DNA from 2 places in the Streptomyces odontotermitis genome. Region 1 is predicted to be linked to the other one. Evidence: riboswitches for the same ligand, from Rfam matches in the RefSeq annotation. Region 1 holds a riboswitch; the other holds the start of a gene.

Region 1 (7,179 bases):
GGTCGACACGGAACGGGCCACGGACCTCGACGACTTGATGGCCCGCCTCACCGCGACGGACCACCGCTACCGCTACTCGGTCGCGTGGATCGACCTGCTGGCACGCGGCGCCGCCATGGGGCGCTCGGTCCTGACGCGCGGCGACCACGCGCCGCTGGACGCGCTGACGGGGCGGGCGCGGAAGGCTCCGCTCGGCTTCCGGCCGGGGCAGCTCCCGGCCGCGCCCTCCTTCGTACCGGAGGGGCTGCTGGGGAAGAAGTCGGTCGGACTCTTCAACGAGCTCTGGTACCGGAAGGCGCCGCGCTCGCGGACCGGCGAGCTCCAGAAGATGTCCACCTTCTTCCACCCGCTGGACGGCGTCCCGCACTGGAACCGCATCTACGGCCGCAGCGGCTTCGTCCAGTACCAATTCGTCGTCGGGTACGGCAAGGAGGAGGCGCTGCGGAGGATCGTGCGGCGGATCTCCGAGCGGGGCTGCCCCTCGTTCCTCGCGGTCCTGAAGCGGTTCGGGGGCGGCGACCCGGGGTGGCTCTCCTTCCCCATGCCCGGGTGGACGCTGGCCCTCGACATCCCGGCGAACCTGCCCGGACTCGGGGGGTTCCTGGACGAGCTGGACGAGGAAGTGGCGGGAGCGGACGGGCGCATCTATCTGGCGAAGGACTCGCGGGTGCGGCCGGAGATGCTGGCGGCGATGTATCCGCGCCTGGGTGATTTCCGCGCGCTGCGCTCGGAGTTGGACCCGCGGGGGGTGTTCCGGTCTGACCTTTCGCGTCGGCTGAGCCTCTGACCCCTCTCCCTTCCGCAGCCCCGGCCACCAGGAGCCCGCACATGAAAGACGCCTTCGGCACCCCCCAGTCCCTGCTCCTCCTCGGCGGCACCTCCGAGATCGGCCTCGCCACCGCCCGCCGCCTCGTCGCCCGCCGCACCCGCACCGTCTGGCTCGCCGGACGCCCCTCCCCCGCCCTGGACAAGTCCGCCGCCGCCCTGCGCGACATGGGCGCCGACGTCCGCACCGTCCCCTTCGACGCGCTCGACGCCGAGTCCCACGAGGCCGCCCTCGGCAAGGTCTTCGCGGAGGGCGACATCGACATGGTGCTGCTCGCCTTCGGGATCCTCGGCGACCAGGCCAGGGACGAGGACGAGCCCCTCTCCGCCGTGCGGGTCGCCCAGACCAACTACACGGGCGCCGTCTCGGCGGGCCTCGTGTGCGCGCGGGCGCTGCAGTCGCAGGGGCACGGCTCCCTCGTCGTGCTCTCCTCCGTCGCGGGCGAGCGCGCCCGCCGCTCCAACTTCATCTACGGCTCCAGCAAGGCGGGCCTCGACGCCTTCGCGCAGGGGCTCGGTGACGCCCTGCACGGGACCGGGGTGCATGTGATGGTCGTGCGGCCCGGCTTCGTACGGTCGAAGATGACCGCCGGGATGGAGGAGGCCCCGATGGCGACGACGCCGGACGCCGTCGCGGAGGCCATCGAGAACGGGCTCCGGCGGCGGTCGGAGACCGTGTGGGTGCCGGGGGCGCTGCGGGTCGTCATGTCGGCGCTGCGGCATGTGCCGAGGCCGGTGTTCCGCAAGCTGCCCGTATAGGCGGTGGCGGGCCCGCCCGCTCAGCGCGCGGGCAGGGTGCCCCGGGCCGCCGGTGCCTGGGCCTGGGGCGGGACGATCGGGCCCCCGCCGCCGAAGGCGAACTCGCGCAGCTTGCGCCAGACGCCGTCGGCGCCCTGCTCGTACAGGGCGAAGCCGGTGCACGGCCACTCCGCCTCGTAGTCCGCCAGCTCCTCGTACGCCCGGTCCATCGCCTCCTCGGAGATGCCGTGCGCGACGGTGACGTGCGGGTGGTACGGGAACTGCAGTTCACGGACGATCGGGCCGGACGCGTCCCGGACCCGCTCCTGGAGCCAGGCGCAGGCCGAGCCGCCCGTCACCACCCGCACGTACACGACGGGAGAGAGCGGGCGGAACGTGCCCGTGCCGGACAGGCGCATCGGGAAGGGGCGCGCGCCCGCGGCGACGGAGACCAGGTGCGCCTCCACCGCGGGCAGCGCCCCGGCATCCACCTCGGTCGGCGGGACCAGCGTGACGTGGGTGGGGATGCCGTGTGCCGCGGGGTCGCCGAAGCCCGCGCGCAGCTCCTGGAGCAGGCTGCCGTGAGGCTCCGGGACCGCGATCGAGACGCCGATCGTTACGGTCCCCACGTCGTACTCCCGTTCCTCGTGATGGCTTGTGCCGTGATGATGCCGCGCGCCGTGCTGTCTCTTGGCAGCGGCGGCAGGGGCGCTCAGTGCTTGGCGGGCACGAAGCCCACCTTGTCGTAGGTCTCGGCGAGGGTCTCCGCGGCGACGGCGCGCGCCTTCTCTGCGCCCTTGGCCAGGATCTGGTCGAGCGTCTCCGGGTCGTCCAGGTACTGCTGGGTGCGGTCCCGGAACGGGGTCACGAAGTCGACCATGACCTCGGCGAGGTCCGTCTTCAGCGCACCGTAGCCCTTGCCGGTGTACTTCTGCTCCAGTTCCGCGATACCGGTGCCCGTGAGCGTGGAGTAGATGGAGAGGAGGTTGCTGACGCCCGGCTTGTTCTCGGCGTCGTAGACGATCTCGCTGCCGGTGTCCGTGACGGCGCTCTTGACCTTCTTCGCGGTCGCCTTCGGCTCGTCGAGGAGGCTGACCACGCCCTTCGGCGTCGACGCCGACTTGCTCATCTTGATCGACGGGTCCTGGAGGTCGAAGATCTTCGCCGTCTCCTTGAGGATGTACGGCTGCGGGACCGTGAACGTGTCCCCGTAGCGACCGTTGAACCGCTCGGCGAGGTCGCGGGTCAGCTCCACGTGCTGGCGCTGGTCCTCGCCGACCGGGACCTGGTCGGCCTGGTACAGGAGGATGTCGGCGACCTGCAGGACCGGGTACGTGAACAGGCCGACGGAGGCGCGGTCCGCGCCGTGCCGGCTGGCCTTGTCCTTGAACTGCGTCATGCGGGACGCCTCGCCGAAGCCCGTCAGGCAGTTCATGACCCAGGCGAGCTGGGCGTGCTCGGGGACGTGGCTCTGCACGAAGAGGGTGCAGCGCTGCGGGTCGAGCCCGGCGGCCAGGAGCTGGGCCGCCGCGAGCCGGGTGTTGGCGCGCAGCTCCTTCGGGTCCTGCGGGACCGTGATCGCGTGCAGGTCCACCACCATGTAGAAGGCGTCGTGGGACTCCTGCAGCGCCACCCACTGGCGCACCGCGCCGAGGTAGTTGCCGAGGTGGAACGAGCCTGCGGTGGGCTGGATTCCGGAGAGTACTCGCGGGAGACGCTGCATGGCGGAGCCATTCCCCTGAGGGTGGTGGTGGGAGACGGGCGGGCGGTCTGTGGCCATGCTCAGCATTCTCTCAGGTGACTGCGACAGGTGGGGAACAGGTGCGGAACAGGTGCGGGACGGCCCGTACCGGTTCGGCGCCTGTTCCCCGCCCGGCCGTCGGCTCAGTCCGTGGGCAGGCCCGGCGCCGGGAACGACCGCATCAGGTCCGCCACTTCGGCCCTGATCTTGGTGAGGGTCTCTTCGTCACCCGCACGAGCTGCGGTGACGCCCCGGTCGATCCACTCGGCGACGGTCGGCATGTGGTCGGCGGTGAGGCCCCGCGAGGTGAGGGACGGGGTGCCGATGCGGACGCCGGAGGGGTCGAAGGGCTTCCTCGGGTCGTACGGGACGGTGTTGTAGTTCACGACGATCCCGGCCCGGTCGAGCGCCTTCGCGGCCACCTTGCCGGGGACGTCCTTGGGGGTGAGGTCCATCAGGATCAGGTGGTTGTCGGTGCCGCCGGAGACAAGGTCGAAGCCGCGCGCGAGGAGGGCGTCGGCGAGGGCCTTGGCGTTGGCGACCACGGCGTGCGCGTAGGTGCGGAAGTCCGGCCTCGCCGCCTCGTGCAGGGCGACGGCGATCGCTGCGGTGGTGTGGTTGTGCGGGCCGCCCTGGAGCCCGGGGAAGACGGCCTTGTCGATGGCCTTGGCGTGCTCCTCGCGGGACATCAGCAGGGCGCCGCGCGGGCCGCGCAGGGTCTTGTGGGTGGTCGTGGAGATCACATCGGCGTGCTCGGCGGGCGAGGGGTGGGCGCCGCCCGCGACCAGGCCCGCGATGTGGGCGATGTCCGCGACGAGGACGGCCCCGGCCTCGCGGGCGATCTCCGCGAAGCCCGCGAAGTCGATGGTGCGGGGCAGCGCGGTGCCACCGCAGAAGATCAGCTTCGGGCGCTCCTTGAGGGCCAGGTCGCGCACCTCGTCGAGGTCGACGAGCCCGGTGTCCTGCCGCACCCCGTACTGCACTCCCTGGAACCACTTGCCGGTCGCCGAGACGCCCCAGCCGTGCGTGAGGTGGCCGCCCATCGGCAGGGCCATGCCCATCACGGTGTCGCCGGGCTCGGCGAAGGCCAGGTAGACGGCGAGGTTGGCCGGGGAGCCGGAGTAGGGCTGGACGTTGGCGTGGTCGACGCCGAAGACGGCCTTGGCGCGGTCCTGGGCGAGCCGCTCCACCTGGTCGATGACCTGCTGGCCCTCGTAGTAGCGGCGGCCCGGGTAGCCCTCGCTGTACTTGTTCTGCAGGACCGTGCCGGTGGCCTCGAGGACGGCCGTGGAGACGTAGTTCTCGCTGGGGATCAGGCGCAGCGTCTCCGCCTGGAGCTGCTCCTCGGCGCCGACGAGGCCGGCGAGCTCGGGGTCCTCGGCGGCGAGGGCGGGGTGCGACAAGGGGAGAGTCATGGTGGTGGCCTCCGGGGCATGCGGTCAGGTCGTGTCCGTACGTGACGTGCTCCCGGGGTGCCCAGGCGGGCGGCACCTCGAAGGTCTTACCCATGGCGGGGCTCCCTCGGGGTCGGTTCCCCGTACGCCAGTCGCCCTGCCGGTGAGAACACAGTAACGGGCGCGCCGGTACGGCAGGTTTCCCTGTCCGCGATGCGAGCGACGATAGGAATTGGGCCACGAGCCCCGCCTCCCATCCGCCGTGTGTGCCGAAGAACGGAGACCCCGTGTCCGCTACGGAAGCCCTCATCGCCCAGGCCGAAGCCCACAGCGCCCACAACTACCACCCGCTGCCCGTCGTGATCGCCTCGGCCGACGGCGCATGGATGACCGACGTCGAGGGGCGCCGCTTCCTCGACATGCTCGCCGGGTACTCGGCGCTCAACTTCGGACACGGCAACCGCCGCCTCGTCGAGGCCGCGAAGGCCCAGCTCGACCAGGTCACGCTGACCTCGCGGGCCTTCCACCACGACCGGTTCGCGGCGTTCTGCACGCGCCTGGCCGAGCTGTGCGGCAAGGAGATGGTGCTGCCCATGAACACCGGCGCCGAGGCGGTCGAGACGGCCGTGAAGACGGCGCGGAAGTGGGGCTACCGGGTCAAGGGCGTGCCGGACGGGCGGGCGAAGATCGTCGTGGCGGCCGACAACTTCCACGGCCGCACCACGACCATCGTCAGCTTCTCCACCGACCCCGAGGCGCGCGCCGACTTCGGCCCCTACACGCCGGGCTTCGAGATCGTCCCGTACGGCGACACGGAGGCGCTGCGGGCGGCCGTCGACGAGAACACGGTGGCCGTGCTGCTCGAACCCATCCAGGGCGAGGCGGGCGTCCTGGTGCCGCCGCCCGGATACCTCGCGGCCGTACGGGAGTTGACGCGGGAGCGGAACGTGCTCTTCATGGCGGACGAGATCCAGTCCGGCCTCGGCCGCACCGGGCGCACCTTCGCCTGTGAGCACGAGGGCGTGGTGCCCGACGTGTACCTGCTCGGCAAGGCGCTCGGCGGCGGCGTCGTGCCGGTCTCCGCGGTGGTGGCCGACGCCGACGTGCTCGGCGTCTTCCACCCCGGCGAGCACGGCTCGACCTTCGGCGGCAACCCGCTCGCCTGCGCGGTCGGCCTGGAGGTCGTCGACATGCTCTCCACCGGCGAATTCCAGGCCCGCGCCACCGAGTTGGGCGAGCACCTGCACGCCGAGCTGGGGCTGCTCACCGGCACCGGGAAGGTCACGGCGGTGCGCGGGCGCGGGCTGTGGGCCGGGGTCGACATCAGCCCCGCGTACGGGACGGGGCGGGACATCTCGCAGAAGCTGATGGACCGGGGCGTCCTGGTGAAGGACACCCACGGGTCCACGATCCGGCTCGCGCCGCCCCTGGTGATCAGCAAGGAGGACCTGGACTGGGGGCTCGACCAGCTGCGGGCCGTCCTCAGCTGACCGGCTGCCGGTTCAGGCTTTGCGTGCGACGCCGCCGAACATCGCCACGTCCTCCAGCGGACCCTCGGCGGCGTCCGCACGCCACTTGTTGCACGACACGACGCCCGGTTCGAGGAGGTCAAGGCCGTCGAAGAACCGGGTGATCTGCTCGGGGGTGCGCTGGGTGAGCTTCGGGGTGCCGTGCTCGTTCCAGAACGCGACGGCGGCGTCCACGTCGGGCATGTCCGGCCGGGTGATGGTGTGGCTGAGGACGAGGTGGCTGCCGGACGGCAGGGCGTCCATGACGCGCCGCACGACGCCGTACGCCTCGGAGTCGTCGTCGAGGAAGATGACGACGCCGAGCAGGATCAGGGCGACGGGCTTGCTGAAGTCCAGGGTCTTCGCGGCCTGTTCGAGGATCACGTCGACGTCGCGCAGGTCCTGGTCGAGGTAGTCGGTGCGGCCCTCGGGGGTGCTGGTGAGCAGCGCGCGGGCGTGGACGAGGACCAGCGGGTCGTTGTCCACGTAGACGACGCGGGACTCCGGGGCGAGGCGCTGGGCCACCTCGTGGGTGTTGTCGGCGGTGGGCAGGCCCGTACCGATGTCCAGGAACTGCCGTATGCCCTCCTTCGCCACCAGGTGCTGCACCGCGCGGCCGAGGAAGACCCGGTCGGCGCGGGCGTACTCCCCGATGCCGGGGTGGAGCTCGCGGATCTGGTCGCCCGCCGCCTGGTCCACCTCGTAGTTGTCCTTGCCGCCGAGCCAGTAGTTCCAGATGCGCGCCGTGTGCGGCTGGCTTGTATTGATCCTGTCGTCCATGGGTGCAGGGTATGCGGCGCACAACGGGACGTCTCCGCCGGGGAGTTCAAAGAATTCTCCGGCGGTCAGAGGATCACGTGGGGCAGGAAACGGGCGTACTCGTCCGTGATCAGGCCCGCGGACTCCCGGATGCCGAGGCCCGCCGCCTCCCCCTCGACGACCCACGCGCCCAGCACCGTGCGGTTGCCGTCGA
Region 2 (7,179 bases), on a different contig from region 1:
TCTCCGAGGCCGACGTCGAGGCGATGATCCCCGAGGGGCACCGGCAGTTCGTCCAGGACACCCTCGCCAAGCACGGCGTGCCCGCGCTTCCCGAGGGCGAGGCGTCCGGCTGGCGCATCACCGGCTGGATGGAGCAGGTCGCCCGCAACCAGCTCGACGTCGCCTTCGACTACCCCATCAAACTCCTCGCCAACGCGCTGGGTTCACCGCCCGCCGACGTCATCGGACGCGCCCACGGCCACGGCGTCCTCGTCGCGGCGCTCGCGGGCAGCGCCCGGCACGCGCAGAAGCACGCCGAGGCGGGCATCGACATCGTCGTGGCGCAGGGCTACGAGGCGGGCGGGCACACCGGCGAGATCGCCTCCATGGTGCTCACTCCCGAAGTCGTCGAGGCCGTCGACCCGTTGCCGGTCCTCGCCGCCGGGGGCATCGGCAGCGGACAGCAGATCGCCGCCGCCCTCGCCCTCGGCGCACAGGGCGTCTGGCTCGGCTCGCTCTGGCTGACCACGCTGGAGGCCGACCTCCACTCGCCCGCCCTGACAAGGAAGTTGATCGCCGCGGGCTCCGGGGACACCGTCCGCTCGCGCGCCCTGACGGGCAAGCCCGCGCGGCAGCTCCGTACCGAATGGACCGACGCCTGGGACGACCCGGCCGGACCCGGCACGCTGCCGATGCCGCTGCAGGGCCTGCTCGTCGCCGAGGCCGTGTCCCGGATCCAGAAGTACGAGGTGGACGCCCTGCTCGGCACCCCCGTCGGACAGATCGTCGGCCGGATGAACAGCGAACGCAGCGTGCAGGAGGTCTTCGACGACCTGACGCGCGGCTTCGAGCGCGCCATCGACCGCGTCAACCGCATCGCCGGAAGGAGCGACAAGGCATGAGCACGGTGAGCACTTCGACCCCGCCCAACGGCTTCTGGGCCCAGGCCACGGCCGACCCCGACCGCACCGTCCTGACCGCACCCGACGGGGAGGAGTGGAGCGCGGGACGGCTGCACGCCGCCGTGAACCGGCTGGTGCACGGGCTGCGGGCGGCGGGACTCGAGAAGGGTGACGTGTTCGCCGTCGTCCTGCCGAACAGCGTCGAGTTCTTCGCCGCGTACCTCGCCGCCTCCCAGGCCGGGTTCTACCTCGTCCCCGTCAACCACCACCTGGTCGGCCCGGAGATCGCCTGGATCGTCTCCGACTCCGGCGCCAAGGTGCTCATCGCGCACGAGCGCTTCGCCGAGCAGGCGCGGGCCGCCGCCGACGAGGCCGGTCTTCCCGAGACGCACCGCTACGCCGTCGGCTCCGTCGACACCTTCCGGCCCTACGCCGAACTCCTCGACGGGCAGAGCGAGTTGCCGCCCGCGGACCGGACCCTCGGCTGGGTCATGAACTACACCTCCGGTACGACGGGGCGCCCGCGCGGCATCCGCAGGCCGCTGCAGGGCAAGCTCCCCGAGGAGGCGTACCTCGGCGGCTTCCTCGGCATCTTCGGCATCAAGCCGTTCGACGGGAACGTCCACCTCGTCTGCTCGCCGCTCTACCACACGGCCGTGCTCCAGTTCGCGGGCGCCGCCCTGAACATCGGGCACCCCGTCGTCCTCATGGACAAGTGGACGCCCGAGGAGATGCTGCGCGTCATCGACACGTACCGGTGCACGCACACGCACATGGTGCCGACCCAGTTCCACCGCCTCCTCGCGCTCCCGCAGGAGACCAAGGACCGCTACGACGTGTCCTCGATGCGGCACGCCATCCACGGCGCCGCGCCCTGCCCCGACCACGTCAAGCGCGGCATGATCGACTGGTGGGGCACCTGCGTGGAGGAGTACTACGCGGCCAGCGAGGGCGGCGGCGCGTTCGCGACGGCCGAGGACTGGCTGAAGAAGCCGGGCACGGTCGGAAAGGCGTGGCCCATCAGCGAGTTGGCGGTCTACGACGACGACGGCAACCAGCTGCCCGCCGGTGAACTCGGCACGGTCTACATGAAGATGAAGACCGGCGGCTTCTCGTACCACAAGGACGAGGCCAAGACGAAGAAGAACCGCATCGGCGACTTCTTCACGGTCGGCGACCTCGGTGTGCTCGACGAGGACGGCTACCTCTTCCTGCGCGACCGCAAGATCGACATGATCATCTCGGGCGGCGTCAACATCTACCCCGCCGAGATCGAGGCCGGACTCCTGACCCACCCCGCCGTCGCCGACGCCGCCGCGTTCGGCATCCCGCACGACGACTGGGGCGAGCAGGTCAAGGCCGTCGTCGAGGTCGCCGAGGGCTACGAGGCCGGGGAGGCCCTCGCGGCGGAGATCCTCGCCCACTGCGAGACCCAACTCGCGGGCTACAAGCGCCCCAAGAGCGTCGACTTCATCGAGACGATGCCGCGCGACCCGAACGGCAAGCTGTACAAGAGGCGGCTGCGGGACCCGTACTGGGAGGGACGGGAGCGCGCGGTGTGATCGAGCGCGGGGGCGCCGCAGCGGGCGCCGCCTACCGCCGGCCCGCCCCGCCCGGCATCCCCCACGCGACCCCCGTGTGCCGAGGCGCGATCCACTGAGCGGGGCGGCGCACGGGGAACGACTCGTGCGGGGCGTACTCGCGGACGTGCCCGCCGTCGAACGTGACCTTGACGCGGTCGCGCAGCACCGTGATACGCCTCACCCGGTACCAGTGGCCGCCCAGGTGGACCTCTTCGTCCTTGAGGAGGAACTGCGCGGGCTTGGCGTAGTGGGTGTAGCCGTTGGCCGGGGTGGTCACCGGTCTGCCCCTCCGTTCGTGGCCGGACCGCCGGTCGAGGCCGCCGGGCGGGAGTCGCTGGTCGGATTTCGCTGGTCGGATGTCGCTGGTCGGATCCGTCATTCTCGCGTGGCGCGGGGCCTGCCGCATGAGGCGAAGGTCCCCTCGGGTGGCCGTCCGCGCGGGCCGACTACGATGGCCGCGGGCCGTGACTGGCGCTGAGGTGGAGCACCACCGGGGAGCGGCCCGGCTTCCTGCCGATGCCGTGCGCCTGGGCGACTCACCTCTGAGGCTCAGGAGTGGCACATGGCCCGCATACAGCAGTCGTCGGCTCAGCCTTCGCATCAGCACTCGGATCAGCGCTCGGCCCGGCTCATGGACGGCACCGGACTCGCCCGGAGCATCGTCGCGTCGAGCGCGGAGGCCGCCGCCGACATCAGGCGGCGCACCGGTACGGCCCCCTGTCTGGCGACCGTCCTCGTCGGCGAGGACCCGGCCTCGGTGACGTACGTCCGGATGAAGCGCGCCCGCTGCGAGAAGGCGGGCATCACCTCGCGGCACGTCGCCCTGCCCGCCTCCGTCGGCACCGCCGAGCTGGTCGACACGATCGGCGCCCTGTCGGCGGACCCGGACGTGCACGGCATCCTGCTGCAGCACCCCGTCGGACCCCACATCGACGAGCGGGCCGCCTTCGAGGCCATCGACCCGGCCAAGGACGTCGACGGCGTCACCATGCACTCCTTCGCGGCGATGGGCTTCGGGCTGCCCGGCTTCGTCTCCTGCACGCCCGGCGGGATCATGCGGCTCCTCGACGCGTACGACGTCGACCTGACCGGCAAGCACGCCGTCGTCGTCGGGCGCAGCGCCATCCTCGGCAAGCCCGCGGGCCTGCTCCTGCTCGGCCGGGACGCCACCGTCACGTACTGCCACTCCCGCACCACCGACCTCTCCGCGATCGTGCGCGAGGCCGACGTCCTGCTCGCCGCCGTCGGCCGGCCGCGCTTCATCGCCGGTGCGGACATCAAGCCGGGCGCCGTCGTGATCGACGCCGGCTACAACCCGGGGAACGTCGGGGACGTCGACTTCGACACCGCCCGGGAGCGGGCGAGCCTCATCACGCCCGTGCCGGGCGGCGTCGGGCCCATGACCATCGCCGTGCTCCTCGCCCAGACGGTGGAGGCCGCGCAGCGCCAACTCGGCCTCGGCTGACGCGAGCCGGCCCGCCCTCTCCTCCGAGAAGGGGCGGGCCGGACACCCGTATGCGAGGCGCGGTCGGCTACCGGCGCTCGCGCACCCGCTGCACCTTCAGCGCCGGGTCGCTCAGGATGTCCTTCTCGCAGAACCGCGACGTCACCCAGCGCCCCTGCGAGAACAGCTCCGTCTGGTCCCTGAAGTGGGCGGAGCCGGGGTTCGGGGACTGGGAGTAGGTCAGGAGCGTGCGGGCCTTGGGGCAGCGGCCCTTGTCCCAGCCGACGGCCTGGATGTGGCTGGAGCCGTGCTGGACCTCGGTGTAGCCGCCGCCCTGGGCGTTCCAGTCGGCCTCGACCTTGTTCCAGACGCCGAGCCCCTCCGTGCCGCCGTGGACGGGCAGCCGCTTCCCGCCGCGCGTGACGAACTGGTTCTCGCCGAGCGGGGCGTCCAGGGCGATGCCCGCGCCGGTCAGCTCCGTGACCGTGTCGGCGAGGGCGGCCGTGAAGCCCTTCGCGTCGGTGTTGACCGTGTTCGGGGTGCGCACCGGGTCGGCCGCCGAGAACGGCACCTTCCACTGCTCGGCCTTCGGCACCGTCGCCGTGAACCTGCGCCAGAAGCGGTCGAAGAGCAGCGCGCCCCGGCTCCCGGCCGTCATCGCGTGGTCCCAGGAGGCGAGCGCCGCGCACGCCGTGCGTACGTCAACGGGCTTGCCGTCGCTGCCCGTTGCCGTCCCGCCGGGCAGCGCCGCACAGGCGCGCGCGACGTCGTCGGCGGCCAGGTCACCGGCGGGCACACGGTCCGCGAACTGCTGCTTCTGCAGGTCGGAGACCGTCAGCTTGCCCTTCCTCGCCATCGCCGAGACGTCCTCGACGGCGCCGCGCGTGCGCAGGGAGCGCGGTGTGCCGATGTCCCCGAAGATCCGCTCGTAGCCGGTGAGCGGGTGGTCGGCGTTGGTGAGCCAGGCGCTGTTGTTGGAGTTCTCGACGTACGGCGCGTCCTTGAGGGTCGGCATCCGCGACGGCCCGAAGATGCCGGGCTGCAGGGCGTCCTTGTCCCGGCCGAGCGCGCAGTCGGTGCGCGAACCGTCCAGGATCGCCAGGCCCGCCTGCGGATACGTGACCTTGCCGAGCGGCGTGGAGCAGCGCGCCGCCAGGTCGTCGGTGATGCGCGGCAGCACCTGCGACTGGCTGAGCAGCGAGTGGCCCGCGCGGTCGGCGGCGACGGTGTTCACCCAGGGCAGGCCCTGGGTGTCGCGCAGGGAGCGCTGGATGTCGGCGGTGGAGCGGGCCTTGCCGAAGCCGAGGTCGGTGTCGTTGCCGCGCAGATTCACCGCGTTGGGGTCGTTGAGGGCGTACGCCGTGGTCTTCGTCCAGGTCAGCGGGAGATCGGCGCCGAGGCCCGCGACGACGGGCCCGTACCGGGTCCAGTACTGGGTGCGGGTGACGGGCGTGCCGCTCTTGTCGGGCACCGTGACCGTCCGGCGGGTCATCTTCTCCGGCTTGCCGTCCACCAGATACGCGGTGGGGTCCGCGGGGTCGAGGGTGAGCTGGTGGAGGTTCAGGGTGGTGCCGGTCGCGACGGTGTGGCTCCAGGCGACGTTGCCGTTGAAGCCGATGTTGACGACCGACGTGCCGACCAACGAGCCGCCGGAGACGTTGAGTTCACCGGGAATCGTCTGCTGCGACTGCCAGAAGCGGCGGCCGCCGTGCCACGGGTAGTGCGGATTGCCGAGCAGCAGGCCGCGGCCGTTCGCCGTGGTCCTCCCGCTGAACGCCACCGCGTTGGAGCCCATGTCGGCGTCCTCCGTCGACAGGAGCTCGCGCGCGGCCCTGCCGGTCTTCGCCGGGTCGGGCGCGTGCCGCTCGCTGGCGGCGGCCGGGGGAGCGGCGGCGGCGATGCCGTCGACGGCCCGCCCCTGCCCGCCGAGCACCTGCACCGCGAAGCCCATCCGGGCCACGTCCAGCGGCTCGATGCGCTTGACCCAGTCGGCGCCCTTGCACTTCGGGTCGGTGACGCGGTTCTGCTTCAGCCAGGCGTTGTAGCCCGCGGCGAAGCCCCGCATCAGGTCCTTCGAGTCCCGGCTCGCCCCGACGGGCGCGGGCTTCGCGACGAGCTTCTCCACCGTGCCCGCGTCCCGAACGCCCCGGAAGTACAGGTCACTTGAGAGGTTCGTGGTCGCCGACGACAGGGAGCCGTCGGGCTTCCCGTCCTTCCCGAAGTAGCGCGAGCGCTCGCCGCGCACCGTCGCATAGCCCTCGGCGAGCGTGCACACATGGTCGGCGGCCTGCGCCCAGCCGGTGCCGAACCCGAGGTTTTGGTAGTCCTTGGCGACGATGTGCGGAATGCCGTACTGGGTGTAGCGGATCGTGGCGGACAGACCGCCGCCGGAGCGGCGTGCGCCGCCCTCCGGCTCGGCGTGCGCCGACGCGGGCAGCAGGGCCACGGCGGTCAACAGGGTGATGCCGGTGGCGGTCAAGCGTCTGGTGCGGGTACGCAGCATGCCTTTTCGTGCCTCCCAACTCGTCCGACGGAAGGTGCAGTTGCGCATACTAAGCGGTAGGTCACTGGCAGGTACACCGTGTTGACTCGTGTCTTTCGTGCCGCCGCACCCCCCTTGACCGGCGTCCCCGACGCCCCCGAGGATCACGCCATGACGGGCCTCACGGGTGCGACGGGTGTACGCGACAACACGGTCGACGGCGTCCTGCGGCGCAGCGCGCGGCGCACGCCACGGCGGGCGGCGCTCCACTACGGCGACCGCTCCTGGACCTACGCCGCACTCGACGACGCCGTCTCGCGGGCGGCCCGCGTGCTGCACGACGAGGGCCTCGCGCCGGGCGACCGCGTCGCCGCCTACGCCCACAACTCGGACGCCTACCTGATCGGCTTCCTCGCCTGCGCCCGCGCGGGCCTGGTGCACGTCCCGGTCAACCAGAACCTCACCGGCGAGGAACTCGCCTACATCGTCGGCCAGTCGGGCAGCTCCCTGGTCCTCACCGACCCGGACCTGGCCCCCCGCCTCCCGGGCTCCCTCCGCACCCTCCCGCTGCGCGACGCCGACGACTCGCTCCTCGTCCGCCTCGCCGCGACCCCTCCGTACGACGGTCCGCAGCCCGCCGCCGAGGACCTGGCCCAACTCCTCTACACCTCCGGCACGACGGCCCTCCCCAAGGGCGCGATGATGACCCACCGCGCCCTCGTCCACGAGTACGTGAGCGCGCTGCACGCCCTGGACCTCAGGGAGACCGACCGGCCCGTGCACTCGCTG

The links. A riboswitch is a leader RNA that binds a small molecule or an ion and turns the genes downstream of it on or off. The one in region 1 is predicted to bind ZMP and ZTP.
Region 2: it holds a riboswitch for ZMP and ZTP, as region 1 does, so the genes downstream of both, ACQB60_RS20960 (bifunctional 5,10-methylenetetrahydrofolate dehydrogenase/5,10-methenyltetrahydrofolate cyclohydrolase) here and glyA (serine hydroxymethyltransferase) in region 1, are expected to answer to the same signal.

Annotation. Positions count from the first base shown of each region.
Region 1 is NZ_JBNJLS010000019.1:120,304-127,482, reverse strand. Features, by position in the region: gene dprE1 (decaprenylphosphoryl-beta-D-ribose oxidase) at 1-787, shown strand, start outside; gene dprE2 (decaprenylphospho-beta-D-erythro-pentofuranosid-2-ulose 2-reductase) at 829-1,584, shown strand; gene ACQB60_RS35870 (2'-5' RNA ligase family protein) at 1,605-2,192, opposite strand; gene trpS (tryptophan--tRNA ligase) at 2,276-3,286, opposite strand; gene glyA (serine hydroxymethyltransferase) at 3,448-4,719, opposite strand; ZMP/ZTP riboswitch at 4,772-4,864, opposite strand; gene rocD (ornithine--oxo-acid transaminase) at 4,986-6,188, shown strand; gene ACQB60_RS35850 (SAM-dependent methyltransferase) at 6,201-6,986, opposite strand; gene ACQB60_RS35845 (glutathionylspermidine synthase family protein) at 7,052-7,179, opposite strand, start outside.
Region 2 is NZ_JBNJLS010000007.1:4,133-11,311, forward strand. Features, by position in the region: gene ACQB60_RS20945 (NAD(P)H-dependent flavin oxidoreductase) at 1-881, shown strand, start outside; gene ACQB60_RS20950 (acyl-CoA synthetase) at 878-2,443, shown strand; gene ACQB60_RS20955 (hypothetical protein) at 2,475-2,741, opposite strand; ZMP/ZTP riboswitch at 2,919-3,004, shown strand; gene ACQB60_RS20960 (bifunctional 5,10-methylenetetrahydrofolate dehydrogenase/5,10-methenyltetrahydrofolate cyclohydrolase) at 3,027-3,929, shown strand; gene ACQB60_RS20965 (penicillin acylase family protein) at 3,997-6,411, opposite strand; gene ACQB60_RS20970 (acyl-CoA synthetase) at 6,562-7,179, shown strand, end outside.